3 regions of the Vreelandella aquamarina genome follow, and region 1 is predicted to be linked to each of the others. Evidence: predicted binding sites of a transcription regulator. Region 1 holds the regulator's gene; each other region holds the start of a gene.
What was found. Region 1 encodes LexA, which represses DNA repair genes until DNA is damaged. Its sites were predicted from a motif close to TACTGTNTANNTANACAGTA; they were not measured.
Positions count from the first base shown of each region.

Region 2: CTT34_RS18400 (LexA family protein) is a predicted target of LexA. The motif match lies at 9,161-9,180, and genes of this name have one in related genera.
Region 3: CTT34_RS06085 (LexA family protein) is a predicted target of LexA. The motif match lies at 2,627-2,646, and genes of this name have one in related genera.

Region 1 is NZ_CP024621.1:1,690,947-1,701,272, forward strand. Features, by position in the region: gene moaE (molybdopterin synthase catalytic subunit MoaE) at 1-425, shown strand, start outside; gene CTT34_RS08190 (ribonuclease J) at 429-2,030, opposite strand; gene purU (formyltetrahydrofolate deformylase) at 2,304-3,158, shown strand; gene CTT34_RS08200 (energy-coupling factor ABC transporter permease) at 3,176-3,847, shown strand; gene lexA (transcriptional repressor LexA) at 3,881-4,561, opposite strand; gene CTT34_RS08210 (TetR/AcrR family transcriptional regulator) at 4,788-5,465, shown strand; gene CTT34_RS08215 (L,D-transpeptidase) at 5,443-5,958, shown strand; gene nagZ (beta-N-acetylhexosaminidase) at 6,044-7,054, shown strand; gene CTT34_RS08225 (hypoxanthine-guanine phosphoribosyltransferase) at 7,098-7,676, shown strand; gene ppsR (posphoenolpyruvate synthetase regulatory kinase/phosphorylase PpsR) at 7,690-8,523, opposite strand; gene ppsA (phosphoenolpyruvate synthase) at 8,758-10,326, shown strand, end outside.
Region 2 is NZ_CP024621.1:782,192-792,517, reverse strand. Features, by position in the region: gene smc (chromosome segregation protein SMC) at 1-1,790, opposite strand, end outside; gene ccmI (c-type cytochrome biogenesis protein CcmI) at 1,824-3,065, opposite strand; gene CTT34_RS03885 (cytochrome c-type biogenesis protein) at 3,062-3,532, opposite strand; gene CTT34_RS03880 (DsbE family thiol:disulfide interchange protein) at 3,523-4,050, opposite strand; gene CTT34_RS03875 (heme lyase CcmF/NrfE family subunit) at 4,047-6,053, opposite strand; gene ccmE (cytochrome c maturation protein CcmE) at 6,104-6,613, opposite strand; gene ccmD (heme exporter protein CcmD) at 6,603-6,854, opposite strand; gene CTT34_RS03860 (heme ABC transporter permease) at 6,854-7,594, opposite strand; gene ccmB (heme exporter protein CcmB) at 7,609-8,301, opposite strand; gene ccmA (cytochrome c biogenesis heme-transporting ATPase CcmA) at 8,357-8,977, opposite strand; gene CTT34_RS18400 (LexA family protein) at 9,250-9,705, shown strand; gene CTT34_RS03840 (IMPACT family protein) at 9,735-10,326, shown strand, end outside.
Region 3 is NZ_CP024621.1:1,237,194-1,247,519, forward strand. Features, by position in the region: gene CTT34_RS06075 (sodium-dependent transporter) at 1-843, shown strand, start outside; gene CTT34_RS06080 (Y-family DNA polymerase) at 766-2,151, opposite strand; gene CTT34_RS06085 (LexA family protein) at 2,148-2,591, opposite strand; gene CTT34_RS06090 (alpha/beta fold hydrolase) at 2,955-3,845, shown strand; gene CTT34_RS06095 (patatin-like phospholipase family protein) at 3,874-4,923, shown strand; gene CTT34_RS06100 (Smr/MutS family protein) at 4,986-5,549, opposite strand; gene prmB (50S ribosomal protein L3 N(5)-glutamine methyltransferase) at 5,700-6,659, shown strand; gene aroC (chorismate synthase) at 6,673-7,764, shown strand; gene CTT34_RS06115 (hypothetical protein) at 7,825-8,196, shown strand; gene CTT34_RS06120 (phasin family protein) at 8,353-8,763, shown strand; gene phaC (class I poly(R)-hydroxyalkanoic acid synthase) at 8,869-10,326, shown strand, end outside.

The sequences.
Region 1 (10,326 bases):
CGCCATTTTCCATGGATTATGGCTATGAAAGTGCGTTGCGCCAGCGTACTGACATTGGCGCGATCGTTACCTTTACCGGGTTAGTGCGAGATTTCAACGAAACGCCTGACGTCACCGGCTTGACCCTGGAACACTACCCAGGCATGACCGAGCGCATCTTGACACAGATTGCCGAGCAAGCTTGGCAGCGCTGGTCACTGCAAGCGGTGCGGGTCATTCACCGGGTGGGTGATTTGTCCCCTGGGGATCCCATCGTGCGGGTACTGGTCGCCAGCGCGCACCGCCGTGATGCGTTCGAGGCGTGTGATTTCATCATGGATTATTTGAAAACGCAGGCACCCTTTTGGAAGAAAGAGCACTCTAAACAGGGAGCTTACTGGGTGAAAGAGCGCGACACCGACCAGCAGGATGCTGCTCGGTGGTAGTACTCAAGGCTCGTCGTTCAGCTCTTCGATGGTCGGCATTTCGGCGGCCATGATCTGCAGGTGCACGTCCGGCATATGCTGTAAGTGGTTCGCTAGCCAGTGCACCAGCCTTGGCTGAAGCGCATGACGCAAATCGGCCAACGTATCTGCCGGGATCTCGTCGAGCTGGTCATCCAGCCACTCGCTGAAGCTATCTTCGTCCATGGGGCTGGCGCCGCTGGCATCTAGCATCAAGCGCCCGATTCGGCACCAGCCGGTCTCTGTGGCAGCGACCGGCAGAGCCAGAAAGAGGCTGCCTCGGCGGGAAGAGGGCTGGCCAATATCCAAGCCGGGGTGGGGCACCACGCTATTTTGGTTGACGATGCAAGGGGGCTGCGGATAGCGCGTCTCGCAGCGCAATCCCTGGTGGTCGAGCACGAGCATGTCACCATTTACGGGTGCCAGCGGTGCTTGAATACCTAGCTCTTCGGCCAGCGCCTGATGCGCCGCTTGGTGGCGAGCCTCGCCGTGCACCGGCAGTAGCATTTTGGGTCTGACCCACTGATAGAGCTTTTTGAGCTCTTCCTGAGCGGGGTGGCCGGTGGCGTGAAGCTCGGGATGATTCGTTTCATCGAAGAGCGTGACATCGAGTTGCAACAAACGTTTTTTAAGCTGCTCAATGGGGCGCTCATTGCCCGGAATGGCTTTGGCAGAAAAAATGACGCTATCGCCTGGCTCCAAGTCGACGAACGGATGGCGTCGCTGGGCCAAACGCTGTAAAGCGGCGCGCGGTTCGCCCTGGCTGCCGGTGGCAATAATCACGACCTCTTCGGGGGGGAGGTAACCAAGGTCGTGGGCGGGCACTAGGGGCGGAAAGTCGTCCAAGTAGCCAAGGCCTCGGGCCACACTGACCATGCGCTCCATCGAGCGGCCCATCAGGCTAACCCGGCGGCCACATGCCTGGGCCGCTAAGCCGATGGCCAACACCCGCGCCAAATTACTGGCAAAGCAGGACACCACTACGCGGCCTTTGCAGGCTTTCAGCGTGGTGGCCAGTGCCTTGGCGACGTCTCCTTCGCTCGCCGACTGTCCCGGCATGGGGGCATTGGTAGAGTCACCCACCACCAGATCTACCGGCGCCAAGGCTCGAAACTGTGCCGCACTGACCGGCGCACCGATGAGCGGCGTTGGATCGAGTTTCCAGTCTCCCGTGTGCAGGATGCGGTAATCTCCCGCTTGCATCATGATGGCGCAGCTTTCGGGGATGGAGTGGGTAACGCTGAGATAGCGAAGGGTGAATGGACCGCTCTCCACCGCATCCCCTGGTTCGATGATCTGAATCGCTGCGCTACTGAGCTGGTGTTCGGCAAACTTGTAGCGAAGTAGTCCCGCCGCCAGTGGCGTGGCAAAGATCGGGCAGCCCCATTTAGGCCACAACCACGCTACGGCACCGATATGGTCTTCATGGCCGTGCGTAATGAACAGCGCCTTAGGTACGATCTTGAGCGCTTCCAAGGTATCCGTGTTGGGTACTTGAAGCGGGGAGTTCGGCAGGTCTTGGCGAATCATCATGCCGCAATCGACGGCGATCCACTGATCGTCGTATCCATACAGCGTAAGGTTCATTCCAATTTCGCCACAGCCACCTAGCGGCAGTAGGCGCAGAGGCGGGCGGCGACGGGGACGAAGTTGAACGCGTGATGGATGCATCAGTTATGAAAAGCCTAGAAAGTAATCCCTTAACTATACGGGATGCGGGGGGCGGGTAACAATCATCGCGGCACCTGACCACGGTGCTTCATCATCCGGCTTACGTTACACTAAGGTCGCTACAGAGTTTACCTGCCGCCCGGCAGGTGCTTGGCGAGCGTGCCGTTAAATACGTTAAGAGTGTTTGTGATGTCTCATTATTACCGGTTAGTTGTTTCCTGCCCAGACCAAGTGGGCATTGTGGCGCGTGTCTCAAGCTTTATTGCTCAGCAGGGTGGTTCCATTACCGAGGCAAGCCAGCACTCGGATTTAGAGACTGGCCGCTTTTTCATGCGCTATGAAATTCTGGCGGACTCACTCGGCATGTCGGCAGAGGCGCTGCGTTCCGCGTTCGAACCCGTCGCGGCGGAGTTCGATATGCAGTGGTCGCTGGTGGATACCGAGAAACGCCGCCGCGTGGTGTTGATGGTATCCCGAGAGTCTCACTGTTTGGTCGACTTGCTCTACCGCTGGCAGGCAGGGGAGTTGGATTGCGATATCGTCAGCGTGATTTCCAACCATGACGATATGCGTTCGCTCACCGAGTGGTACGGTATTCCCTACCATCATGTGCCGGTCGATCCTGCCAACAAACAGCCGGCGTTCGACCAGGTGCAAGAGCGGATCGACGCGGCCCGTGCAGACTGTGTCGTGCTGGCCCGCTATATGCAAATACTGCCGCCCTCGTTGTGCGAGCGCTATGCAGGTCGAGTCATCAACATCCACCACAGCTTCCTGCCGTCGTTTGCCGGTGCCAAGCCCTACCATCAAGCCTATGAGCGGGGCGTGAAGCTGATCGGTGCGACATGCCACTACGTGACCGAAGAGCTGGACGCCGGGCCGATCATCGAGCAAGACATTCATCGGGTCAGCCACTGTCATACGCCTACCGACCTCGTTCGGTTTGGTCGCGACGTGGAGAAAGCGGTGCTGGCTCGCGGCTTGCGTTGGCACTTGGAAGATCGCGTACTCATCCACGGCAATAAGACGGTCGTCTTTAGTTAATCGATTCTGGGGGCGCTATGTCCTTTGCACAAAGCGTATTGGCACCGTGGGCGCTCGTGATGAGTGGGTTGTTGTCACTGGGTGTGATGGGCTGGTGCGTTTGGCTGCGCCCCTGGCAACCTCTTCTGGATGATCCGGCGCTTCAGCACCGCTGGCTGGCCGCAACCCTGATCGTCATGCTGTTTTGGCAGCTACGTGCGCAAGCGGTGGATTGGCTGACGCTGCATTTGGTCTTTACGGTACTAATGACGCTGGTATTCAAAATGCCGTTAGCGCTCATCAGCAACCTGATGATCAACGTTGCCATGGTGGCGATTGGACGAAACGACTGGGCCCTGCTGGGGGCAAACGTGCTGGTCACCGGCATCGTACCTGCCATGGTGACAGGCGTGGTGTGGCGGCTGGTTGATCGCCGGCTGCCGGATAATTTGATGGTCTTTCTATTTGCCTGTGGCTTTTTTGGTGCGGCGCTGTCGACATTGGTGGGTGGACTGTCGGCGGTGGCGCTCATCCTCATGGCGGGCACTGACCCTGAAGCCGTGTATCTGGCTCAAGAGTATGCCCGCTTTTTACCACTGCTGATGCCTTCCGAGGCCTTCATTACGGGGATGCTGCTCAGCATCCTGCTGGTCTACCATCCGAACTGGGTGGCCACGTTCAATGACCACCGTTATATCGACTCCCAGTAACGCAGGCGAGTGTATGCAGAGCGTCGGTGAGGATCAGCCCAGTGCCTGACCGTTGCCTCCACGAATTACCCCAACGCCGACGCCTTCGATATCCAGTTGCTGCGTGCGCAGATCGATCTCGATGGGGGCAAAGTCGGCGTTCTCGGCAATCAACGTCACTTGATGCCCCTGGCGTTTAAAACGCTTGACCGTGACTTCGTCTTCTAGTCGTGCTACCACGATCTGACCATCCCGCACGCGGTCGGTACGGTGAACGGCCAGTAAGTCGCCTTCCAAAATGCCGACATCTTTCATGGAGAGGCCGCGTACCCGCAATAAATAATCGGCCTTGGGCGTGAAGTACTCGGCAGGCAACGGGCAGTAACGGTCAATGTGCTCGGCGGCCAGAATCGGGCTGCCAGCGGCCACTTCACCAATCACGGGCAATCCGTTGGGGAGAGGGTCAGCGGCGACCGATGCTGTGGCAGGGGCTGGCGTATCGGCAGGTTCCAGCGGCTCTTGATTAGGCAGACGGATCCCACGGGACGTATTACGAATAATGCGAATGGCCCCCTTGCGCTCTAACGCGCGCAGGTGCTCTTCCGCTGCATTGGGAGAGCGGAAGCCAAGCGCTTTGGCGATTTCGGCGCGCGTTGGCGGATAACCCAGCTCACCCATGGTCTTAACGATGAAATCAAATACGTGCTGCTGACGTGCTGTGAGTGGACGCGACATACCAAACTCCAAAACAGTGAAAAGACAGTAGCTACATGTCGGCTTAATCAGTATGTGGTTAAGTATACAGTATGTTGCTCTGTCCAGTACATGGCGAGGACCACGAAAGCTAGACAAACATGAAACCCGTCAATGACTAGGCACGAATTGGATAAGAGATTGAGCCAGCAAAGCGAATGGCATAGTATTCAGCGTTGTTTAAAACACCTGTTTTTTGGAGGGCGTTATGGCCCAGTCGGATACGGTAACGCGTATTTTGGATACGGCAGAGGTGCTATTTGCAGAGCGAGGCTTTGCCGAGACGTCGCTGCGCAATATCACTAGCAAGGCGCGGGTCAATTTGGCCGCCGTGAATTACCACTTTGGTTCCAAAAAGGCGCTGATTCAAGCGGTGTTCGCCCGCTATCTCGATCCGTTCTCGGCGCGCTTTCATACCGCACTGGATGAACTAGAGGCGCGCTACCAGGGCCAGCCGATTCCCCTAGAAGTGTTGCTGGAAACCATGGCGACCACGGTGCTCGCCGTTCCCGCCGAGCGCAATAGCTTAAAAGTGTTCATGCGACTGCTAGGGTTGGCCTACAGCCAAGCGCAGGGACATTTGAGGCGTTACATCCAGCAGCAGTATGGTGATGTGTTCACCCGTTTTACGGAGCTGGTGCGCAAAGCGACGCCGGATCTGCCGGACGCCGAGCGCTTCTGGCGGCTACACTTTATGTTAGGAACGGTAATATTCACGCTGTCAGGGCTGGATGCACTGCGCGATATTGCTGCCAAGGATTATCAAGAGCAGGTCACGGTGCGTGATTTGGTGCGACGGCTGCGTCCTGTCGTAGTGGCGGCCATGAATGCACCGTTACCCGCTGTGGTTGAAGAGGGTCACCATGGTAACGCCCAAGCTAGCTGAGCTGCCGCCAACACGCGGGGGTTGGATAGAGATCGATACCCAGCGCCAGAGGCTGTGCTGGTGGCAAGGGAACGACATTCAGCATGAGTGTGCGATTTCGACGGGGCTGGCAGGCGTGGGGCAGGAAGAGGGTAGCGGTCAAACACCGCTTGGCTGGCACTATGTGCGAGCGTCGATTGGCCGCGGTTGTCCGGATAATGCCGTGTTTCGTGGTCGCCGCTGGACAGGCGAAGTCTTTTCGCCAGAGCTTGCGGCCGCGCACCCCTCGCGCGACTGGATTTTGACGCGCATTCTATGGCTGTGCGGGTTGGAGCGGGGTGTGAACCGCGGAGGGAGCGTGGATTCCCAGCGGCGCTATATTTATCTGCACGGTACCCCCGAGGACCAGCCCATGGGCGAGGCCGCTTCTCACGGTTGCATACGCCTGCGCAATGACGATTTACACTTCTTATTCGACCATGCCCAGCCCGGTACGCCGGTTTGGCTTCATTAAGCCCATTGATGCGGCGTCCTGCCAGAATTTTGACACGCTAAGCGGTTAGTCTAGAATGGCGCCCTTTTTTGTTGGATTCACCACCATGACGCAACCCATCGGCCCGGTCATGCTTGACCTAGAAGGGCCACAGTTATCCAACGCGGAAAAGCGCCTGCTAAAAGATCCCGCCGTGGGCGGTGTGATTCTGTTTGCCCGTAACGTCGAAGACGCATATCAAGTTCGCAAGCTGTGCGAGAGCATTCGTCGTGTGAGAGGCGATTTGCTGCTGGGGATCGATCAAGAGGGGGGGCGTGTCCAGCGAATCAAGCAGGGCGTTACCCGGTTACCCGCCATGGCGCGTCTTGGTGAGCTGTTCGCCACCGACCCAGTAGCAGGTTTGAGCCTCGCCAAAGATACCGGCTGGCTGTTAGGCATGGAGATGGCCGCCTGCGGGCTGGATATTAGCTTCGCTCCCGTATTGGACGTGGAAAGTGGCGTGTCCAGCGTGATTGGTGAGCGCAGCTTCAGCAGTGACCCGCTTCACGTGGCCAAACTTGGCCATGCGTTTGTCGAAGGCTTGCATGATGCCGGCATGGCCGCCGTGGGTAAGCACTTTCCCGGCCATGGGGGCGTGGCGGCAGACTCCCACGTGGCGCTACCCGTCGATGACCGGACGCTGGCGGAATTGAAAGCCCGCGACCTCGTGCCGTTTCGCGAGTTGGCGAGCGTCTTGAACGGCATCATGCCGGCCCATGTGATCTATTCGGCTTTTGACAAACGTCCCGCCGGATTTTCGCCAACATGGCTGGGCATGCTGCGTGAATCGCTCGGGTTCAAAGGGTGTATTTTCTCGGATGATTTGAGCATGGCCGGTGCGCACGAAGCCGGTGGCCCCGCGGAGCGCGCCAAGGCAGCTCTGGCGGCTGGCTGTGACATGCTGCTGATATGTAATGATCGTGCGGCGGCTCTTGAAGTCGTTCACGCCTGTGACGGGGTGTTGAACAAACGTCCTGCCAAATTACGTTACGGTCGCGCAAGGCCAGAGCTCGATGCTTTGGCTGCGCTTGGTCGCTGGCGGCGCACCCATGCCAAACTCGACGCGTTGGCACACTGATTTTTATACCGTTATCTTTTTGAAGGCTTTGTGGAGAAGTAGCATGTCCAAGTTGGATACAGAAGCGCTTGAATCGCTGGATTCCATGCGTGAGTTGATGGATAACGCCGACTGCCTGATTTCGCAAGAACAGGTAGAGCGGGCGCTGGATCGCATGGCAGAGGAGATCACGCGTGACTTGGGCGACAAGCTGCCGGTGTTTTATTGCGTCATGAACGGTGGGCTCATCACGACGGGGCACTTGTTGACACGTCTGGGGTTCCCGCTAGAGGTGGATTACCTGCACGCCACGCGGTATCGGAACGAACTGCGCGGTGGTGAGCTTTTCTGGCGCGTCTCGCCTGAAGTGCCCATGGCGGGACGTCATGTGGTCATCGTCGATGACATTCTGGACGAAGGGGCGACGCTGGCCGCCATCCTCGAATACTGCAAAGAGGCGCAGGCCGCCAGTGTCACGACCGCCGTACTGGTCGACAAGCAGCACGACCGTAAAGCAGTGCCGGGTCTGAAGGCCGACTACTGCAGTCTGGAAGTGGCCGACCGTTACGTTTTCGGTTTTGGTATGGATTACAAAGGCTATTGGCGTAACGCCCCAGGGATTTTTGCGCCTAAGGGCATGTAATACAAAGCGTTGCCTAGCGGGGAGAGAAGCGCCTCGCTAGGCCCGTCTCCGCGATCATGCGGGTCGAAATCTCCTCCACGGAAAACCGCGTCGTATCGATGTAAGGAATGTGCATCGTTCGATACAGCGATTCCGCCTGCTCTACCTCCTGCAAGCATTGATCCATCGAGCTATAGCGGCTGTTGGGTCTGCGCTCATTGCGAATGGCCGATAGCCGACGGGCATCGATGGTCAAACCAAACAGCTTGTGTCGATGGGCTGCCAATGCCTTGGGCAGCTTAAGGTGGCCGTCTTCGTCCAGATCGTCCTCGGTCAGCGGGTAGTTGGCTGCACGAATACCGAATTGCAGCGCGAGATACAACGACGTGGGGGTTTTTCCGCAGCGAGAAACGCCTACCAGAATGATGTCGGCTTTGTCGTATTGGTGCGTGCGCGCACCATCGTCGTTATCCAGTGCAAAGTGGACCGAATGGATGCGATCCATGTAGACATCGTCACTCCCGATGGAGTGAGTGCGACCGACGCTGTAGGAGGAGTGGGTTTCCAGCTCCTGTTCGAGCGGCTCCAGGAACGTCGAAAAAATATCCACTTTGAATCCTGATGCCTGACGAATGACGTTCCGGATGTTTTGATCCACTATGGTATCGATGATGATGGGGCGGTGACCGTCGCGGATAGCGGTGGACTCGATGATCTCGGCCAGCGCTTGGGCTTTCTCCACCGTATCGATATAGGGTTTGGTCAGCATGTTGATCTCGACATCGCTGAATTGGGCCAGCAGGCTGCGTCCCAAACTCTCTGCAGTGATGCCGGTACCATCGGAAATGAAAAAGGCCGTTCGCTTCATAGACTGTTCCGCCAGCTAAGGGTGCATGATGCGTCTATTGTGGGCTGCGTCTGCCGTCAGCACAACGCTTCACCGTCACTACATAAAACGGCTATATCAGTGAGTTGTTGTAAAAATCCTCCACTCCCTTCGCTGTTAGACCAATGGCGAATAGGAACGCGTGGTGCTAGGGTGACAACGTCTAACAGTGTCGCCCTATGGGGTTGCAACAAAGTCTGAAAGCGAGGGGGTTGCGTGGAAGAGTACATTCTGTGGTTCGATCAGCTAGGTATGGCAGACGTCGAACGCGTGGGTGGTAAAAACGCCTCGCTGGGCGAGATGATTTCCAATCTGTCGGGGGTTGGCGTGACGGTGCCCGGCGGCTTCGCGACCACTGCCCACGCGTATCGCGAGTTTCTCTCCCATGAGGGGCTGAACGACCGCATTAATGACACGCTCGCTCGCTTGGACGTTGACGATGTCAAAGCCCTGGCCGAAGCCGGTAAGACGATTCGTCAGTGGATCATCGATACGCCACTGCCTCCCGCTTTCGAGGCCGCGCTGCGCGATGCTTACGAAAAGCTCCAGGCTCAGCACCCCAGTCTGAAAGTCGCCGTTCGCAGCTCTGCCACTGCAGAAGATCTGCCGGACGCCTCTTTTGCAGGGCAGCAAGAGACCTTCTTGAACATCGAAGGGTTTGCCAATATCAAACACGCCGTGCATGAAGTGTTTGCTTCGCTGTTCAACGATCGCGCCATTTCCTACCGCGTTCACCGTGGCTACGCTCATGAAAACGTGGCGCTATCAGCAGGCGTCCAGAAGATGGTGCGCTCTGAAACCGGTGCTTCCGGCGTAATGTTTACCCTCGATACGGAGTCAGGCTACCGCGATGCCGTCTTCGTCACGGCCTCATGGGGGTTGGGTGAAACCGTGGTACAGGGGGCTGTCAATCCCGACGAGTTTTATGTGCACAAGCCCACTTTGGCCGCAGGTCGCCCGGCGGTGCTGCGCCGCACGCTGGGGTCCAAGCTGATCAAGATGGTTTATGGGCAAGATGCTAGCGCCGGTAAGTCCGTCGACACCGTCGATGTACCTTTCAAAGATCGCGGTCGCTTCTGTATCAACGATGAGCAGGTGATGGACCTCGCCCGTCAGGCGGTGACCATCGAGCAACACTACCAGCGCCCGATGGACATCGAGTGGGCGCTGGATGGCGACGATGGAAAGCTCTACATCGTACAGGCGCGTCCGGAAACCGTGGTGTCTCAGCAGGAGGGCGGGAAGCTCGAACGCTTCCAGCTACGCGAAAAGGGCCGCACCCTGATTACCGGTCGCGCCATCGGTCAGCGTATTGGACGTGGGGCGGTCAAGATCGTCTTGAGTCCCGATGAGATGGACAACATTCAGGAAGGCGACATCCTGGTCACCGATATGACGGACCCCGACTGGGAGCCGATCATGAAGCGCGCTTCGGCCATCGTGACGAACCGTGGTGGCCGCACCTGCCACGCGGCCATCATTGCCCGTGAGCTGGGTATTCCGGCGGTGGTGGGCTGTGGCGATGCCACAACGCAGCTTCAGGAAGGTACCGACGTAACGGTGTCCTGTGCAGAAGGCGACACTGGTCACGTGTATGAAGGGCTATTGGCCTTTGACTGCAACGTGTCCAGCGTCGATTCGATGCCGGAAATCCCCTTTAAAATCATGATGAACGTGGGTAACCCAGATCGTGCGTTCGGCTTTGCAAGCTTACCCCATGCTGGGGTTGGCCTCGCGCGACTGGAGTTCATCATCAACCGCATGATCGGTGTGCACCCGAAAGCG
Region 2 (10,326 bases), 910 kb from region 1:
GCGCCTTTCACCAAATCGCTGAGGCGATGGCCTGCGCCCGCCGTGGCTGTGGAAGGCGACGCTTGATCAATCAAGCACCACTCTGTCGCCAGCGCTTCGGGCAGCGCGTTTAGCTGATGGGCGGCTACCAGTCGGGCGTTTAACCAAGGGGCGAGTAGCCAGGAAATAACCCGCTCCCAGCCTTGGCTGACCGAAATGGCTTCACCCAAGCGGGGGGCATCAGCAAGGCCATGAGCGGCAAGTGTTTCGCTTAGCTGAGGGTCGTGATCGGCCAGGGCGGCATCCATCAGCGCCTGCAGCGAAGCAAGTTCACCCTGCTGCTGGCTAAGCGCAGCGCGTTGCTCGTCGCGGGAGGTTACCGCTTGCTGGTAGGCGCTTTTGGCATCGCTGTAGCGCTGCTGCCACTGTTCTCGCTCCACTTGGAAGGCGTCGGCACGTTGGTCGGCTTCTTCCAGGCGGGCTTGGTATTCGGCGTGCTCGTTTTGTAGCGCAGTCATGTCGGCCAGCTCGCCGCGCTGCTGGCGGCGGCGTTGCCCCTCAGCCTGCAAACGGGCAATACGCTGCTCTAAATCACGCAGTTGGTCTTGGCTACGGTCGGCATCGCGGCTGGCCTCACGCCAGCGGTTTTCGGCGTCGGCCCACTGCTGTTCGGCGGCTTCCAGCGCTGGCGTTGCGTCGGCCAGGGTCTGCTCGAGCATTTCGAGCTGCTCTTCCAGCGCTTCGTGCTCGGGCAGCAGCTCCTCAAAGCGCTCGTCGATCACCGCGAGCCGCTCTTGGTCGCCCTCGCTGACCTGGCGCTGCTCGTCGAGATCCCGTCGGGCGGTGGCAATGTCGTTAGCCAGCTGTGCTTCGCGGCTGCGGCGGTGGGCTTGATCCTGCTCTAAGCGGGCAATGCGCGTGGTGGTTTCATAAAACTGCTGCTGGTGGCGGTCCAACACGTCGGCCAGCTCGTCGTGCTGTTCGCGGGCCTGCTCCAGGCGGGTTTCGCACTGACGTACGCCAAACACGTCTTTCTCGACGGCAATTTCCAGCTCGCGGACACGGCTCTCTTGGTGAGACTGTTCGGCCCGCAGGGTGCGGCCGCGCAGCAGCGCCAACTCGCCTTTTAAGCGGTACTCTTGCTGTTTGAGCTCTTGGTAACGCTTGGCGGCTTCCGCTTGGCGCTTGAGGCGTTCGAGCTGTTTATCCAGCTCTTCGCGAATATCGTCCAGGCGCTCCAGGTTCTCCTGGGTGCGCCGCATGCGGTTTTCGGTTTCCCGACGGCGCTCTTTGTACTTGGAGATCCCCGCGGCTTCTTCGAGTGTGGCACGCAGGTCGTCGGGGCGCGCTTCGATCAGTCGCGAGATCATCCCCTGGCCGATAATGGCGTAGGAGCGCGGGCCTAGGCCGGTCCCCATGAACAGGTCGGCGATATCCCGGCGGCGGCACTTCTGGCCGTTGAAGAAGTAGTTGGACTGACCATCCCGGGTCACTAGGCGTTTGACGGCAATTTCTGAGTACTGGGCGTATAAACCGCCCATACCGCCATCGCGGTTATCGAACTTCAGCTCGATAGAAGCCTGCCCTACCGGCTTACGCCCGGTAGAGCCGTTGAAAATAACGTCGGCCATGGATTCGCCGCGCAGGGTTTTGGCGGAGGACTCCCCCATCACCCAGCGCACGGCGTCGATAATATTGGATTTACCGCAGCCGTTGGGCCCAACGATGGCCGTCATGTTGCCATCGAAGGGCACGGTGACCGGATCGACAAAGGACTTGAACCCAACGAGACGTATAGAGGTTAAGCGCATTGCGACCCTTAGCAGCGGTAGCTTACGTGGTGGTTATTCAAAAACACGGTTGATAACGACATTGGCGGTAGCGTCTTCGCGAATGGGGCCGACGCTAACGCTCTCCAAATCGCCAAACAGATCCCCAGGCTGCGGCGTGGCCTGCCCAGATTCCGAGACACGCACCACCAGGCGCGCTTCACGCACCTGAGAGATTTGCGCTTGCGGCGACATGGCAGCGGCGTCGTCCAGCACCACGGTCATCGGCAGCTCAGAGACCCGAGCGCGGGTCACCGCCAGCGGCGGCAGCTCGCCATCGATGTCCCGTGCGGTAATGAACACCGTCGCATCGTCGCTGACACGGTCTGCCAGCGCCTCATCCAACGAGACGCTCACCCGCACGCCTTGGCCCTGAGCGGCGGCAGATGGCTCCGGTGCGACGCCCATGCGCTCTTGGGCCACCCGGATACCCTCACGCAGGGAAGCAGCCGTCTCTGGGTCTGAAATATTGGCAACGGCACGGCGCCAACGGTCGACGGCCGTTTCATAATCACCGTTATCGAAGGCGTGAATGCCCAGAAGCCCCAACACGGTGGGCTGACGGGGGTCTAGCTCAAGCGTTTCATCGACCAGCGCCTGTACCTCGGGCGTTAACTCCCGCTCGGCCATGAAGAAGCGGAGCTGCGCCAACTGAGCGAGCAGCGGCGGAATGCGCCCTTCGATGGCGATCAAGCGCTCCAGCGCATCGACCGCTTTGTCAGGCTGACCGGTATCCCGGTAGAGTGGAAACAGCGAGCTCCACACGTTGGGGTTGTTAGGCTGGCGCTCGGCTTCGGCTTCCATGCGCTCCAGGAACATCATCAACGAGCCTTCCGGGTCGTTTCTGATCTCTTCTTGAATCGCGTAGAGCGTCAGGTCTCCTTCGGCACCGTTTTGCTGATACCAAAACGTACTGGCACCCACCACCGCTACCATGACCAGCGGCACCACCAGCCGTCCAGCGCTCGCAGCTTTCAGCGGCCGCTTGGCCTGAGTGGCGGTGTCTTCCAGCAGGCTGCGCTCTAGCTCTAGGCGATCTTCATTAAAACGAGCGTCGTCGATGTCGCCACGCTCGCGTGCCGCTTCCAGGGACGCCATGCGCCGCTGGAAAATCGCCACGTTCTGCTCGGCAGACGTATCGTTGGCTTCAAAGTGATCTAGCTGGTCGCGCAGAACGCGGGCACCGCGCATGGGGGCAATCAGCAGCCATAGAGCAGGTAATAACAGTAGTGCAATCGCTATCCAGAGCGGTGTCATGAAGACCTCTCGCGGTTGATCAGAGCATCCAAGCGGGCGCGCTCTTCGGCGCTCAACGCTTTCGCAGACGCATTCCGTCGAGCACGCACCATCAGTACGACCACGAGCGTGCCGAGGACGAACAGACCGATGGGCAGCCCCCACAGCAGGTAGGTGCGGTTTTCCAGGCGCGGGTTGTAGAGGATGTACTCCCCAAAACGCTGCACCATGTGATTGATGATTTCGATATCCGACTGACCATCTTGAAGCAGCTGATAGACCCGCTCGCGCATATCACCAGAGATCGGCGCATCAGAGTCATCGATAGCCTGGTTTTCGCATAACGGGCAGCGCATGGAGGCCGTGAGGTCACGGTAGCGCTGCTCCATCACCGGGTCGTCGAACTCGCGAACTTCAATGCCTGCCGCCACGACACTGCCCGCCAGTGCCAGCAGCATCACGGCGAAGATCCCACGCATTAACGCCATTTTTCTACCTCCGGCAGGATGCGCTCACGAACGTCTTCAGGTGACACGTATCCTTTATGGTGGTATCGGATCACGCCTGCGGCATCCACCAAAAACGTCTCAGGCGCGCCATAAACACCGAGGTCGAAACCCAGGCTGCCCTCGGGGTCGAACACGTTGACCTCGAACGGGTCACCGAACTCGCTCAAAAACTCTAGCCCCTTTTCACGGGTGTCCCGGTAGTTGATGCCGACCATACGAATGCCGTGATCGGCGAGCTCTAAAAGCTGGGGCATCTCCTGCTTACATGCAGGGCACCACTCACCCCAGACATTGACCAGCGTGACCTCCCCCATCATCAGCGTTTGATCCACTTGGCGATCAGCATCGCGTAGCGTGGTGGCTTCGAATACGGGAAACTCACGTGCCATCAGCGCAGAGTCACGCTGCGACGGATCGCGCCCCAACCCTTGGTACAGAAACAGCGCGATACCGAGAAAGCCAATCGGCAGGAGTAAAAGCAGCAGGCGTCGTGTCATACCATAGCCTCCTGAGACGACGAACGATCCGTCCGAGCGGGAGCTGTCTGGCGACTCGCGACACGACGATAGCGTTTATCCACAACGGCTAGAACGCCGCCGAAGGCCATGAGCAGGCCGCCTAACCACAGCCAGCGCACAAACGGCTTGTACTGGACACGCATGGCATAGCTGCCGTCGCCCAGGTCTTCACCCATGGCCACATAGAGGTCGCGGAACAAACCAGGGCGCAGCGCAACTTGGGTCATGGGCATGCCGGTGGCGAGGTAAAGGCGCTTCTCGGGGCGCATCACGAAGCTGCGTCCCTCGTCCCCGCGCTGTACCTGAATGATCGAAGTATCGGCCAGGAAGTTGGGGCCACGTCGGTTGGTGAGTTCCGTCATGGTGAACTGATAGCCCGCCACTTCCACGGTGGTGCCCGGCGACATGCGCACGTTGCGTTCGATGTTGTAATTCGAAACGACGGCAACGCCCACGATGGTCACCGCAATGCCCACGTGGCCCAGCACCATTCCCCAATAAGAGAGCGAGAGCTTGCGCAGCCCGGCGACAAACGAGCTGGCGTGACGGGTCTTGTCGAACAGGTCGCGCACCATCGGCAAGACGATCCACAGCGCAGAAATAATGCCCAGCGACACCCACAGGTTCCATTCGCCGTCGTAGACCAACGGCATGGCCACACCCAGCACGATGGCCGCTGCCGCCGCGAGACCTAGCTTGCGCCACAGCTCACGGCCACTCATGCTTTTCCAGCGCGCCACTGGCCCCAAGCCCATGAAGACACACATCACCACGGTGAGCGGCACAAAGAGCGCATTGAAGTAAGGCGGGCCTACGCTGATTTTACCCAGCCCCAAAGAGTCCAGAATCAGCGGGTACACTGTGCCCAAGAGCACCGTCACGGTCATGATGACCAGGAGGATGTTATTGATCAGCAGCAGCGAATCCCGCGAGAGCCAGTTAAAACCGACCTTATGGCTCACCCTTGGCGCGCGCAGGGCAAACACAAGCAGAGATAGCGTGACGGTAATCGCCAGCAGCATCAAAATGAAGAAGCCACGGGAGGGGTCGTTGGCAAAGGCGTGCACCGAGGTCAGTACGCCCGAGCGCACCAAGAAGGTGCCCATCAGCGACAGCGAGAACGTCGAGATCGCCAGCAGCACCGTCCAGCTCTTGAACGAGCCACGTTTTTCGGTCACCGCCAGCGAGTGAACCAGTGCCGTGCCCGTTAGCCAGGGCAGCAGCGAAGCGTTCTCCACCGGATCCCAGAACCACCAGCCGCCCCAACCAAGCTCGTAGTAGGCCCACCAGCTGCCGAGTGCGATCCCCACGGTAAGAAACGCCCAGGCCACGTTGGTCCAGGGGCGCGCCCAGCGGGTCCAGGCGGCGTCTAAGCGCCCGCCCAGCAGCGCGGCGATGGCAAACGCAAAAACCACCGAAAAGCCCACGTAGCCCATATAGAGCATCGGCGGGTGAACCACCAAGCCAAAATCCTGCAGCAGCGGGTTCAGGTCCGCGCCATCCTGCGGCATGTTGGGTAGCAAGCGTTCAAAGGGGTTGGAGGTCACGAGAATGAAGAGCAGAAAGCCCACACATACCATGCCCATCACGCCCTGCACCCTGGCCACCATGTCGCGGGGCAAGTCGCCCGAGAAGACCGACGCCGCATAACCCCAGCCCGCTAGCATCAGGCTCCACAGCAGCACCGAGCCTTCATGGTTTCCCCACACCGCGCTGAACTTGTAGTACCAGGGCAGCAGCGAGTTGGAATTATTGGCCACGTTGGCCACACTGAAATCATCCAGCATGTAGCTGGCGGTCAGACAGAGGTAGGCAATGGCGACGAACAGGAATTGCCCTGTCGCCATGGGCCGGCCATAGGCCATCCATAGCGGGCGACGGGTCGCCGCCCCGGCAAGCGGCATCACTGCCTGCACCACCGCCATTAATAGCGCGATGACCAGGGCAAAGTGGCCAATTTCAGGAATGATCTTAATTAACATGGGCGCTCCGAATTAGCATCAGGCCTTATCGCGTGGGGTGCGTTCAGCCGTTAATAGTCGCTTCCTTCTGGGGAGCCTTCCTGCTCTAGGCGCTTGCCCACTTCGGCGGCTTTCGCTTGAAAGTCGGCCGGGGAGTAGCCTGCTTCTTCCAATGCCTGAGCCACTTCAGGCGGCATGTAGTTTTCATCGTGGCGCGCCAGCACTTTATCGGCGTAGAGACGACCATCGGCCTGCAGTTCGCCGACCACCACCACGCCCTGCCCTTCACGGAACAGGTCCGGCAGAATCCCGCTGTAGTAGACCTCCAGATCGTCCACGTAGTCGGTCACCACAAACTCGACGTCCAGGCTTTCCGGGTCGCGGGACACAGAGCCCTCTTTGACCATGCCACCCGCGCGAATCTGGCGCTCCATGGGGGCATCGCCCTGGGCGATTTGCACCGGGCTGAAAAACAGATTGATGTTGGCGCGCAGCGCGTACAGGGTGAGCCCCACCGCAATAGCGGTGAGCGACAATAGCCCCAATATGACAAACAGCTTCTGTTTACGTTTAGGCGTCATGGTGAACGTCCTTTTGAGCAGAGGTAACGGGCTCTTGCAGAGGCTGCGCATGCGGTGACGACTGGCGCTGGGCGTGCTCACGACGCACCCGACGCTTGACCGTGTGAAGAAGCTGGCGGCGCTCCTGGCGGGCATGCCATACGATGACCAGCATCAATAGCGCAGTGACTCCCCAGGCAGCCCACACGTAAACCGCGTGACCGCCCATGGCAAAAAATTCGTTCAGCGAGGAAAAGGCCATTAGTTCGTCTCCTCGGCAAGCTCGCGCACCCAGCGCTTGTTGGCTTCTCGACGCAGAATTTCGCTGCGCGTGCGCATCAGCGTGAGGGCAATGAAAAAGCTGTAAAAACCCAACACCATAATGAGTAGCGGCGCCCACATATCCATGGTCATGGCGGCGCGGCCGGTAATCGTAAAGGTGGCGGGCTGGTGCAGGGTGTACCACCAATCCACGGAGTATTTGATGATCGGGATATTGATGACGCCGACCATGGCCAGCACCGACGCGGCACGGGAACCGCTATCGCGGCTGCTAAAGGCACCCCGCAGAGCTATCACGCCCAGATAGAGAAACAGCAGAATCAGCATGGACGTGAGGCGCGCGTCCCACATCCACCAAGTGCCCCAGGTCGGCACGCCCCACACTGCGCCCGAAAAAAGGGCCACGAAGGTCATCGCAGCCCCCAACGGGGCCATGACGGTGGCAGCCATATCGGCCACTTTGATTTTCCAGACCATGAACACCAGCCCGGAGACCGCCATGGAAACGAAAATGGACTGCGCTAGAAACGCCGCAGGGACGTGGACATAAATGATGCGAAAACTATTGCCCTGCTGGTAATCCGCCGGTGCAAAGACCAACCCCCAAACGGTGCCGACCAGCAGCAGCAACGTTGCTGCCACCCAGAAAAACGGCTGCAGCTTGGCGCTAATGGCATAGAACCATTTGGGGGATCTTAGTTTGTTGATAAAGGCCCACATGGTGTTCCCGTCCTCTAACCGTTAATGCTGATGCGCAGCGATGCCGCAATGGCCCAGGGTGCCAGCATCAGCGCCAGCGCTAACAGGGCCCCTAGAATCGCCAAATGCGCGGCTATTCCATCGCCAAAAATCGCGGCCTGTACGGCACCTGCGCCGAAAATTAGTACTGGTATATAGAGCGGCAGCACCAGCAGCGATAGCAGCACACCGCCCCGCGCTAGACCCACCGTCAATGCGGCACCGATGGCCCCGATCAGGCTCAAGCTGGCCGTACCGAGTGCCAACGACAGCGCTAGCACGGCGTAGCTTCCCGCTGGAAGCGACAGCATGATGCCCAAGAGGGGCGCCATGAGCGCGAGCGGCAGACCGGTCAGCAGCCAGTGTACCGCCACTTTTGCCAACCCCAGCGCTGCCAGCGGCTGGGGGGCCAGTAATAGCTGCTCGAGGCTGCCATCGTCGTAGTCGCTGCGAAACAGGCTATCCAGCGAAAGCAGGGCAGCGAGCAGTGCGGCCACCCATAACAGCCCCGGCGCAATGCTTGCCAACAGCTCTGGATCCGGTGAAATCCCTATGGGAAACAGGGTAATCACCAGCGCAAAGAACACCAGCGGATTGAGCACTTCGCCACGACGGCGCAGCATCAGGGTGAGGTCGCGCTTAAGCGTCGCCTTGATGGCCACCATCAAACCGCCCTGGGGGGCATGCATGACCACCTCGGGAGTGCTCCGTTGAGCGTGTGAACGTTGCAACGCTGTCTCCTTCTTACCCCAGCTGAATACGCCTAAGCACGGGTGACTCGGTCAGCGCATGGTGCGTAGTGACCAACACACAGCCGCCAGACTGCGCGTGGGCCACCAGCTGCGCTTCTAGCGCTGCCACCCCTTGACGATCGATCGCGGTGAAAGGCTCGTCGAGCACCCACAGCGCGCGCTGGGTTAGGGTCAAACGCGCCAGCGCTACACGCCGCTGCTGCCCGGCGGACAGCTGCCCGGCAGGCACGTCTTCGAAGCCGGCGAGCCCAACGGCAGCCAACGCCGCCTCTCGTGCGGGCTCGCTGCCCTTTTCTCCGCTAAGCGCTTGATACCAAGCTAAATTCTCCAGCGGCGAAAGACCTGCCTTCACACCGGGGGCATGACCTAAATAGAGTAAATTAGCGAGAAAATGTTCACGGGCTTGGCGCATGGGTTCGCCATTCCAGTAAAGCTCGCCACGGTAATCGGTTAATTGGCCAGAGAGTATTTTCAGCAGGGTCGTCTTGCCGCTGCCGTTGGGGCCTTCAATGCGCACAATCTCGCCGCTTTGAATATCGAGATTGAGCCCTTCAAACAGCCAACGGTCATCACGTTCACAGGCCAATTGTCGGGCTTGCAGGCACAGGCTCAAAAGACACTCCAGGCACATTGATTTTGGGTCGAACTCTACACGGAAAGGCCCTTTCCCGCCAGTCGGGCTCTGCGGTCTTGGGTCGCAGCGTGGTCCAGAGCCATGCTGGCTTAAGCGTCTTTCGGATGAGCCAAGCGAAAGACAGGACTAGCACTGTATGCAAAAACAGGCTTATACTGTAACCACTGTATGAATAGACACCACAGAATAAAACAACAGGTATCGACTCAATCAAACGCCTTGGCAACGGGCGCTGCATGGGAGAACACACTATGACGACCTGCCTATCCTCTCGGGTAACGTCTCACGTCCCTTCTTACGTATCCCCTCAGACGCTGTCTCAACCGGTAGCGCCATCGACGCCTCACCCGTTAGCGTCTCGCAGCGCTTCCTCACATACGCGCCAAGCGTGCACACCCCCTCGCGTCACACGTCGCAACACCTACGCCCTGCGTATTCGCGGTGACCGCATGCGCGACTGCAACCTGTTCGACGGCGATGTCATCATCATTCACCGTCACCAGCACGACGCTCATCAAGAGACCGCCGTTGCGACGATCAACCAGCGCGAGGTAACGCTAAAACAGCTCTCCATTAGTCGCCTGGGCATTCATTTATGGCCGGAAGATGCAGCCATGCCCGATCTCTTCCTGCATAATTGTGATATTCAGGTGCTGGGCATGGTGATGGGCGTGGCCCAACACGCCACGGACCCCCGGCATCACTAACTGGTCATCCACCCTGCCGGGAGTCCTAGTTGCGTTTTCGAGTTCCTGATTTAGCCCTTGATACATGGCACACCGCCGAGATCGACGTCGAGAAGAGTCAGTTTTTGACCTGGGTGTGCCACGCCCCGACCACCGACGCCTTCGACACGCTGCTACACGCGGCCAAAGCCGCCCATCCGAATGCCAGCCATCACTGTACAGCCTTCATCGCAGGCCCGCCTGGCGAGCAAACCCACATCGGTTTTTCTGACGATGGTGAACCGGGCGGCACCGCAGGGCGCCCCATGTTTCAGGCGCTGCAGGGCAGCCAACTCGGCGAGATTGGCTGTGTGGTGATTCGCTACTTTGGCGGCACCAAGCTCGGCACCGGCGGGTTAGCCCGCGCCTATGCGCAGGCGGTGAATGCCGGGCTCGAAACGCTGCCCACCCGGGAAGTCGTCGAGCGGGATCTCTATGAGTTGAAAGTTAGCTTCGCCCACGAGGCGCAAGCCCGGGCTTGGTGCGACGAGCAGGGCCTGCCCGTACAACAGGCAGCGTACGATGGCAACGGCGTGAGTTTGACCATCGGCTGGCCACGGGATGTCGAGCTGGATATCAGCGGCCTAGAAAATCGTCTTAAAA
Region 3 (10,326 bases), 450 kb from region 1:
CGCTTCCTGTTCTCCTTCAAGGCGGGTAGCCTCTCCAGCGAAGGGATGCTGGCGGCGCTGGGTCATGCGTTCTTTACGCTCTCGCTAGCGTCGGGAGCGATCCTGACCTATGGCAGCTACCTGCCCAAAGGCACCTCCATTGGCCGCACCACGCTCAGCGTCGCCGTGGCGGATACCGTGGTAGCGCTCATGGCCGGGCTGGCGATCTTCCCGGTGATTTTTGCCAACGGCATGAACCCCGGCGAAGGCCCAGGGCTGATCTTCATGAGCTTGCCGCTGGCGTTCCAAGCAATGCCCATGGGGACGCTCTTCGGCGTGCTGTTCTTCTTGATGCTCTCCATGGCCGCGCTCACGTCGTCGATCTCCATGGTGGAAGCGACGGTCTCGTGGCTGTGCGATAACAAAGGCATGAGCCGTAAGTCGGCTGCCTGGGCCACTGGCATCGTGCTGTGGCTGATCAGCACACTGGCGATGCTGTCGTTCAACCTGGGTGCCGACTGGACGATGGCAGGCAAGAACGTCTTTGACTGGCTGGATTACCTCACCTCCCGCTGGATGATGCCGCTGGGCGGTCTGGGCATGGTGCTGTTGGCGGGCTTCGTATTGAAAAGCGAGACGTTCCGCGACGAGCTGGGGCTAGCGCCGCTGCCCTATGCGCTGTGGTTGGCCATGGTGCGCTACGTCAGCCCGCTGGGCATTCTGGTGATCTTTGTCGATGCCTTGGGCCTGTATCAGGTCTCGTTTGCCGCCCATTGGCCGGTGCTGCTAGCGCTGCTGGTACTCATTGCCGTGATCGGTGAAGCCATTAGCCCGCGTCTTCGCCAAGCGCTTTCCGCCCGCTAAGCGCTGTTTTTCTCGCCTTGCCCTGGCGTCGGCAATCGCGCCAGGGTGAGTACCTGCCTCCATTAACTCATCCCAGCACGTGGTGTAACGCCTGGAACGATGCGCGCAGCGCAGTTGCCAAGGCGCGTCGGCACCGGTCATACCAAAGCGCAGCGTGCCTTGCCCCATCTTTTGGTTGATGGCGTCGACCGTCTTCATCAGCTGCGGGTGCGCCTTGGTCGTGGGCTGCAGCAAAGAGAGCTGGTACTGCTGCGCATCCACCAAGTCCAGCAGCATGACGCCGGCTTTCATGAATGTGTAGCCGGGGCGATACATCTGATCGAGCCCTTCACGCACGGCTTCTAGAATGAGGCGGGTATCGTCAGTGGGCGCAGCGAGGGGAATCATCGCGCTGGGCGAGAGCTGCGGCTGATCTTTGCGGTGGCGGTTGGTGTTTAAAAAAAGCATCACCGCGCGGGCCAGGCTGCCTTGCTGGCGCAATTTTTCGGCACTTCGCTGGGCGTGACGGCGTAGGGCGGCGTGCAGCTCCTCTTTTACGCCGGTGGATTGGCCGAACGAGCGGGAGGTCATGATGCGCTGGCGGGGCTGCTCCACGGCGTTCATCTCTAGGCAGGGCGTACCGCGTAGCTCCAGCGCGGTGCGTGCCAGTACCACGGAAAAGCGTTTGCGCAGCTGCTTGGGGTCGCACTCGCGCAGATCCCAGGCAGTGCGAATGCCGCTGACCGCTAGCCGCTCCGCCAAGCGCCGACCGACGCCCCATACCTCGCTAACAGCGAGCTGTTTCAGCACTACCTGCGTGGTAAGGCTCTCGCCGTGAAGCAAGCACACTCCCTCGTAATGCGGCTGCTTTTTGGCCACGTGGTTGGCAAGCTTGGATAGCGTGTGTGTCGGCGCAAGGCCCACGCACACGGGCAGCCCTAAATGGCGACGAATACGGCGGCGCAGCGCTGCACCGATGGCTTGGCACTGGGCATCGTCGAAGCCATCCAGGTAAATGAACATCTCGTCGATGGAGTAGGGGGCGACCTCGGGGCAGGCATCGCGCAGCAGTTGGGCCAGCCGTGCCGACATATCGCCATACAGCTCGTAGTTGGAAGAGAGCAGATGAATCGCCCCACGGCGGCGTAGCCCCTCTAACTGGTACGCGGGCGTGCCCATGGCGATCTCCATGGCTTTCATCTCCTCCGAACGAGCAATCACACAGCCGTCGTTATTCGACATCACGCCAACCGGCTTGCCCTCTAGCGCGGGGTTGAACACCCGCTCGCAGGAGACATAGAAGTTATTGGCATCCACTAACCCGATCATGGCAAGTACTCGTGAATGACGGCGCGCACCACGCCCCATAGCTGGCAGTCAGTGCCTTCTAGCGGCAGCGGCGGATAGTGGGGGTGGGCAGAGCAGAGGTGGGGCGTGCCGCGATATAGTGCGTAGCGCTTGATCAGCACTTCCTCGTCGAACATGGCCACGAGGATATGCCCTAAGCGGGGCGTCACGCTGCGGTCGACGACCAGTAAATCGCCTTCGAAGATTCCCCAGCCCTCCATGCTGTCGCCGGTGGCGGTGAGGTAAAACGTTTGGGTGGGGTGTTTGATCAGCCGCGCATTGAGATCGAGGGTGCGCGGCTCGTAATCTTGGGCGGGGGAGGGAAAGCCGCTAATGCCGGCGCGGCCCGTTTGGGGAGGAAACGGCAGCGGCTGAGACGTTAACGGCAAGGCTGTCGCAACGGGGGCGAGTTGAGACGGCATCGTCGGTATCCTCAAGAATAAATAGTGTGTTTATATACAGTATATATAAACAGTATTTATTCACGAGGCAAAAATTGCAAGCACTGCCCTTAGCGAGCCAGCCACAGCCCCACGACCAAAGCACTGATGACTGTAATAAAGAACACAAGGTTGCGAACGCGGGTATCGCGGCGAGGTTTCATGGCAATCTCCATCAAAAAATGAACGGCGTCGTGGCCCATGGCCGCGTAAAAGCAGCACAAGCGCTGCGCCGAGCATGGTAACGTTTGAGCCACAACGTTTGCACCGCAATGTTTGCATCGTAATGTTCACATTTAGGCGCATCATCAGACGCGCCAGATTTTCGCAGTGAGACCCATTGTTATGAACGACGCTTCCCGAGTAGGCGCGGCGCCTCAGCCGCTTTCGTTGGCCGGTGGGCGGTTGGCGGCATTGAGCTGGGGGCAGTACGACGCACCCACCTGGCTGGCGCTGCATGGTTGGCTGGATAATGCCGCCAGCTTTACACGCTTGGCCCCACGCTTGGTGAGCGCGCTGGGCATTCGCATCGTGGCGATCGATTTTCGAGGCCACGGGCACTCCGCTCATGCCCCGACTGGCAGCGACTACGCGCTTTGGGACTACACCCACGATGTGCTGGATGCCATGGATGCCCTAGGCCTCGAGCAGACCACGCTGCTGGCGCACTCCATGGGCGCGGCGGTCTCTTGCTTGGTCGCGGCCGCGCTGCCGGAAAAAGTAGCGCGACTGATTTTGCTGGACGGGTTGGGCGCGCTCAATACGTCGGCAGAAGAGACGGCCAGCCAACTGCGTAAAGGCATCATCGCTCACCGGCGCTCCTCGTCTCGCACACCGCGCTACCCCGACCTGGAAAGTGCCATTGCGGCCCGGGTGGCGGGCGGCGTCACGCCGTTGGATAGCATCACCGCCACGCCGCTGGTCGAGCGTAATACTCAAGCCACGGCCGATGGCAAAGTGCAAATGCGTACCGACAGCCGCCTGCTCAAGCCCTCTCTGGTGCGCTTTACACCGCCGCAAGTGCTAGCGGTACTGAGCGAGATTCGCGCACCGGTGCTATTGATAGAAGGAGAGCAGGGCATTTTGGGCGAGCGTGCCTGGGCAGCCCAGGCGCGGCAGGCGGTGCCGCAGCTCACTCGGCACGTGCTGGCTGGCGGTCACCATTTGCATTTGGAGCCGCAGGCCGTCGAGCGCGTGGCCGAGGTGATTTGCCGGGAAGGCCACACGGCCAGTTAACGTTGGAACACAAGAACGACGTGTGCGTATGAGACACCATGCCAAAAAGGAGGGGCAGAACGTGGTTAGCCAGTTGACGGGGAGAGCGTTGGGGAGCGGTCGTAAAGTGGCCCTGGTGCTGGGGAGCGGCGGTGCAAGAGGGTACGCCCATATCGGTGTGATTGAAGCGCTGGAGGCCCGAGGCTTCGAGATCATTTCGATTGCCGGGTGCTCCATGGGTGCGCTGATCGGTGGCATTTATGCCTCGGGCAAGCTGCCGGAGTACCGCGAGTGGGTGTGCAACCTCGACTACTTGGACGTGCTCAAGCTGGTCGACGTGACCTGGAGCCCCATGGGGGCGATGCGCGCCAATAAAGTGATGAGCAAATTGGAAGAGTTGGTGGGCGACCGACTGATCGAAGATCTGCCCATCCCAGTGACCACCGTGGCGACGGACTTGGTGCGCCAACGCGAAGTCTGGTTTCAAAACGGCCCGCTGCTGCGAGCCATTCGCGCCTCGATTGCCGTGCCTGGGGTGATTACGCCGGTCCACATCGGCGAGCAGGTGCTGGTGGATGGCGGGCTGCTCAACCCGCTCCCCATGATGCCGATTCTCGCCGCCCACGAGGCGGATTTCGTGGTTGCCGTGAACGTTACCGCCCACAGCCCGCAGCCCGTAACGCTGGACGAGCTGCTGCCCCAGGAGGGGGGCGATGACGACCGCACCGCCTTGGAGCGGGACCGCGACGCCAACATAGGCGGCTGGATGGATGAAGTACGCGCCACGACCCGGCGGCTTTGGGGCGGCCTGGGCGGCGGCGGTGACGACAGCGACGACGATGAGACGGTGGATCTGCGCGGTAAGCGCGAGTGGGGCAAGCTGGATATGATTCTGGAGTCGTTCGATATCACCCAGGCGGCGCTGGCGAAGTACAAAGTGGCGGGCTACCCGCCTGACGTACTGATCGAAATTCCCAAAACGGTGTGCAGTACCTACGAGTTTCACCGCGCCAACGAGCTGATTCGGTTAGGCCGCCACCTAGCCGACGAAGCGTTGGAGCGACGCATGCCGAGCATCGCCTCGGATGCAGCTGAGTAGTCGTGACGAGGGCGTGGCGGCGAAAAAAACAGTGATTCAACGCAATGGCAGAAAAGGTATCGCTACTGGCCGCGCTTGCGCAGCAGGATATACACCGCCCCGGTGCCGCCATCGATATCGGTGGCGGAGCAGAACGCCAGCACGCCGGGCCACTCCCGTAGCCACGCGTTGGTGTGGCTTTTCAGTACCGGGAAATCAGACGTGGTGCCCCACGCCTTGCCATGCACCACCAGCACACAGCGCAGCCCCTGGGCAGCGGCATCGCGCAAAAAACTCTCCAGCTCCAGCCGCGCCTCTTCCAAAGTGTAACCGTGCAGATCCAACCCCGCCTGCCACGCCGTCTGCCCGCGCTTGAGCTGGCTGAAGGTGCGCCAGGGCAGGTCCGGCACGCTGAACTCTAAATACTCCGATGGCCGTACGGCTTCCACCCGGCCATCGGACGTGCGCCCGCTGGTTTGCAGCGTACTGCTCTCGACCGCCGCTCGGCGACGCGCTTCGCTGGCATCTGACTGGCGCTTTGGCTTGCCGGGGTCGGCTTGGTTGGTGGCAATACGGCGTACCCCTGCCGCCTGCAGCGCTTGGCGAAAGGCACTGATATCGTCATCGTTGGGCAGGTGTCGCGTCATGGTCGGCTCGAATCAACTAAGTAGTGGTGAAAAAAGGGGCGGTGGATAAAAAACGCTAAGGCGAGACAGTATAGCGAGCTTGGCGCTGCTGTGAACCGGGCGGCGTCAAAGGTACAATCCCCCAACGACCTTTTGACGCCAGGAGCCCTTGTGACCACGCATCTCACCGATGAGTCCTCCCCTTCGACGCTATCGCTGCCGGATTCGGCGCTGGTCAGCGATCTTTTTACACTGCGGGACTATTTGCGCTGGGTCTCCAGCGAGTTCTACTTGGCGGGGTTGCACTATGGGCACGGCACGCAGTCACCCTGGGACGAAGCGGTCGCCCTCTGCCTGGGCGCGCTGCATCTTCCTTGGAACGTCGACCCGGCCGTGCTGGATGCGCGGCTGCTGCCCATCGAGCGTGAGCGGATCATTCGCCTCGCCCGCGAGCGCGTTACCACGCGCCGCCCGCTGCCTTACCTGCTGGGGGAAGCCTTCTTCGCAGGCTACCCCTTCAATGTAGATGAGCGCGTGCTGATTCCCCGCTCACCGATTGCCGAGCTGATCGAAGATGGCTTTGCGGCGTGGTTCCCCGAAGAGCCGCCCGCCCGCGTGCTGGATTTGTGCACCGGCTCCGGCTGCATTGGCATTGCCACGGCGCTGGTATTGCCCACCTGCGAAGTGGCGCTGGCGGATATCAGCCAGGATGCCTTGGCCGTAGCGCGGCAGAATATTACCCGCCACGATGTCGGCGACCGTGTACGCGCCGTGGAGTCTGACGTGTTCGACAGCCTGGAAGGCCAGCGCTTCGACCTGATCGTCTCCAATCCGCCCTATGTCGATGAACGCGACCTGGCCACCATGCCCGCCGAGTTCCGCCACGAGCCGTCGTTGGCGCTGGGCGCGGGCAGCGACGGCCTGGATATCGTGCGGCGTATTCTGCGCGAGGCCCGGTCACACCTAACGGAAGAGGGGTGGCTGATCGTCGAAGTCGGCAACTCTGACCGCCATGTGGAGGCCGCCTTCCCCGAGGTGCCCTTTATCTGGCTTGAATTCGAGCGTGGCGGCCAGGGCGTGTTTGCCCTGAGCGCCGCTGAACTCGACGCCCATGCGGCGTCTTTTGCGTGAGGAATTAACGCCCATGTCTGGCAATACGTTTGGCAAACTGTTTACCGTCACCACCTTTGGCGAAAGCCACGGCCCCGCGTTAGGGGCCATTGTCGATGGCTGCCCTCCGGGCATTGCGATTAGCGAAGAGGATCTGCAGGGCGATCTGGATCGCCGCCGCCCCGGCAGCTCGCGCCACACCACCCAGCGCAAAGAGCCGGATCAGGTGCGTATTCTGTCCGGCGTGTTCGAAGGCAAGACCACCGGCACCTCGATTGGCCTGCTAATCGAAAACACCGACCAGCGCTCCAAAGATTACTCCAAGATCAAAGACCAGTTCCGCCCCGCCCACGCGGACTACACCTACCATCACAAGTATGGTCACCGGGACTACCGGGGTGGCGGCCGCTCCAGTGCCCGTGAGACCGCCATGCGCGTGGCGGCGGGTGCCATTGCCAAAAAGGTGCTGGCGGCACAGGGCATTCAAATTCGCGGTTACATGAGCCAGCTCGGCCCGATCAAGATCGACTTCAAAACCTGGGAAGCCGTCGATCAGAACGCCTTCTTCTGCCCCGACCCCGATAAAGTCGCCGAGCTAGAAAGCTACATGGACCAGCTGCGCCGGGACCAAGACTCCGTGGGCGCGGAAATTACCGTGATTGCCGATGGCGTGCCCGTAGGCCTGGGCGAGCCGGTCTTCGACCGTCTGGATGCTGACCTAGCGCACGGTTTGATGAGTATCAATGCGGTAAAAGGGATCGAGATTGGCGCGGGCTTCGGCTGCATTGCCCAGCGCGGCAGCGAACACCGCGATGAGATGACGCCGGATGGCTTTCTTTCCAACCATGCGGGCGGCGTACTGGGCGGTATCTCCAGCGGCCAGCCCATCGTCGCACGCCTAGCGCTGAAGCCGACCTCCAGCATTACCACGCCAGGGCGTTCCATCGATGTGCACGGCGAGCCGGTCGAGGTGATCACCAAAGGGCGTCACGACCCCTGTGTGGGCATTCGGGCAACGCCGATTGCCGAGGCTATGATGGCGATTACGCTGCTCGACCACTGGCTGCGCCACCGGGGCCAAAACGCTGCTGTCAGCGTTGATACACCGCGTTTAGGCCAGCAATAACGCCAAGGTACGCTGAGTGGTTCGCTGCTACACTCAAAGAAGACGGTTAAGGAGTGCCCTATGAAAATTAACGTTGAGTTTGACCTGACGCCGGATGAATTTCGGCAGTCGCTGGGGCTGCCCGATGTGGAAGCGTTCCAGCAGAGCCTGCTGGACAACATCCAACGGCAGATGGAATCAGGGGTAGAAGGTTACGACCCCATGAGCTTGATGCGTCCTTTCCTGCAGCAACCCATGATGCAGCAAGGACTTTCACAGGGGCTTGCTAACTTTGGCACCTATCAGCAGATGATGCTGGATATGCTGCGTCAGGCCGGTAGTGCCCATAGTGGCGGTGCCAGCCAAGCAGATAGCGAACCCTCGTCGGCGGCCAGTGAGAAGACCACCAAGGCGAAAGCCACGGCGTCGTCGCGCTCTCGAGCCAAAGGGTAGGCGAGTCAGGCGCTATCAAAAGGGGCCCTGCAGTGGGAGTTAGTGGCATGTTGCAAAGCAGCATGCCACGTATTACTCTTTTTGCGGTGCAACAATTTGCGATGTGATGAGCCACTCCAGGCTCATGCCAAGGAACGAGAGACAGGAGCAACCACAATGCAAGATAAAATGATGGACGCCTTTAACGCCCAAACCCGCCAAATGTTCGAGCCGATGCGTAAGATGAACTCGCTAATGCTCAACAACATGGAAAAAATGACCCAATACCAGCTGGAAGCGATGAAACGCTACAGCCAAATGGGCACCGAGCGCATCCGCAGCGCCACAGAGATCAGCGACGCCGAAAGCCTGCGCGATTTTGGTACCAAACAAGCGGAAATGATGAACGAGCTTTCCCAGCAAATGCAGGAGGACGCGCGGGTGATGAGCGAAATGAGCCTGCAGTTCAAATCCGAAATGGAAAAGCTGTTTAGCGAAGCCGGACAAAAAATGAGCGAACAAGCCAGCGCGGCCGCCAAAGGCGAGCAGCCTGCCAAGGCGTCCAGTCAGTCGTCTCGCAAGAGCTAATCGTTGAAAGAGTCGTGCGGCGCCCATAAGGCGCCGCCTTCTTTTGTCGTGTTCTTTAGTGCGTTGCCAGGGCGGACGCCGCCCAGCAGGTGAGGGGGAAGTGGTATGCAGTCAGGGTGGAAAATGCCGTCTCAACACTATTCGCAAGAAGAGATGGAGGCATGGAAAGAGCAGCTCGACGACATTGGTGAGCAGTACAAAGCGCTCTTGGGAGACTTGCTGACGCGCATGGCGCCCAGCGAAGCCGCCGACTCCGTCTACAGCGATATGCGCGAGAGCTTCGAAGCCGCCGCCCGTTCGCTGATGAGCAACCCGAATCTGCTGTGGCAGACCCAGTCGCGGCTGCTGCAAGACCAGTGGCTGCTATGGCAGCAGGGCGTGCGCGCCATGGCCGGTGAACAGGTGGCTCCGCTGGTGACGCCGCCCAAACATGACCGCCGCTTCAAGGACGACGCCTGGACCACCGACCCCTACTACATGGCGATCATGCAGCAATACCTGCTGTTTTCGCAGATGGTCGACGAGCTGATTAACGACCTCGACGGGTTAGACCCCGTACATAAGCGCAACCTGACGTTCTATGCCCGGCAGTTGGTGAATGCGATGTCACCCACCAACTTCGTCTCCACCAACCCGGAAGTGATGCGCCGCACCCTGGAAACCAAAGGCCAGAATCTCGTCGATGGCCTGACCCGGCTGCGGGAAGACCTCGCCAACTCGGCAGAGGGCATCAACGTGCGCATGACCGATCGCAGCGCCTTTGGCGTGGGCGAGAATATCGCGGTAACGCCTGGCGCCGTGGTGTATGAAAACGAGCTGATTCAGCTCATTCAGTACACGCCGACCACCGAAAAAACGTTCAAAACGCCGCTGTTGATCGTGCCGCCCTGGATCAACAAGTACTACATCCTCGATCTGCGGGAAGATAACTCGCTGGTGAAGTGGATGGTCGATCAAGGTCACACGGTCTTTCTGATCTCCTGGCGTAACCCAGGTCCCGAGCAGCGCGACATTACCTGGGCCGACTATATGCAGATGGGCCCGATCAGTGCCATGGAGGCCATCGAGCATGCCTGTGGTGAGAAGTCGGTCAACCTGCTGAGCTACTGCGTGGGCGGCACGCTGACGGCCTCTACCGTGGCCTACCTCACCAGCACCCGCCGTGGCCGCAAGGTGAAGTCGGTCACGTACATGGCCACGCTGCAGGATTTCCGCGATCCGGGCGATATCGGCGTGTTCCTGAACGAGCGCGTGGTGCAGGGTATCGAACAAACCATGCAGATGAAGGGCTATCTGGATGGCCGCTCCATGGCCTATACCTTCAACCTGCTGCGGGAAAACGACCTGTTCTGGTCGTTTTATATCAATAACTACTTGAAGGGCGAGATTCCGGCGGCCTTCGATCTGCTCTACTGGAACACCGACGGCACCAACCTAACGGCCGGTACCCATGCGTGGTACCTGCGCCATATGTACCTTGAAAACCGCTTGGTACAGCCCGGTGGCATTGAGCTGGATGGGGTTAAAATCGACCTGCGTAAAGTCTCAGCCCCCAGTTACTTT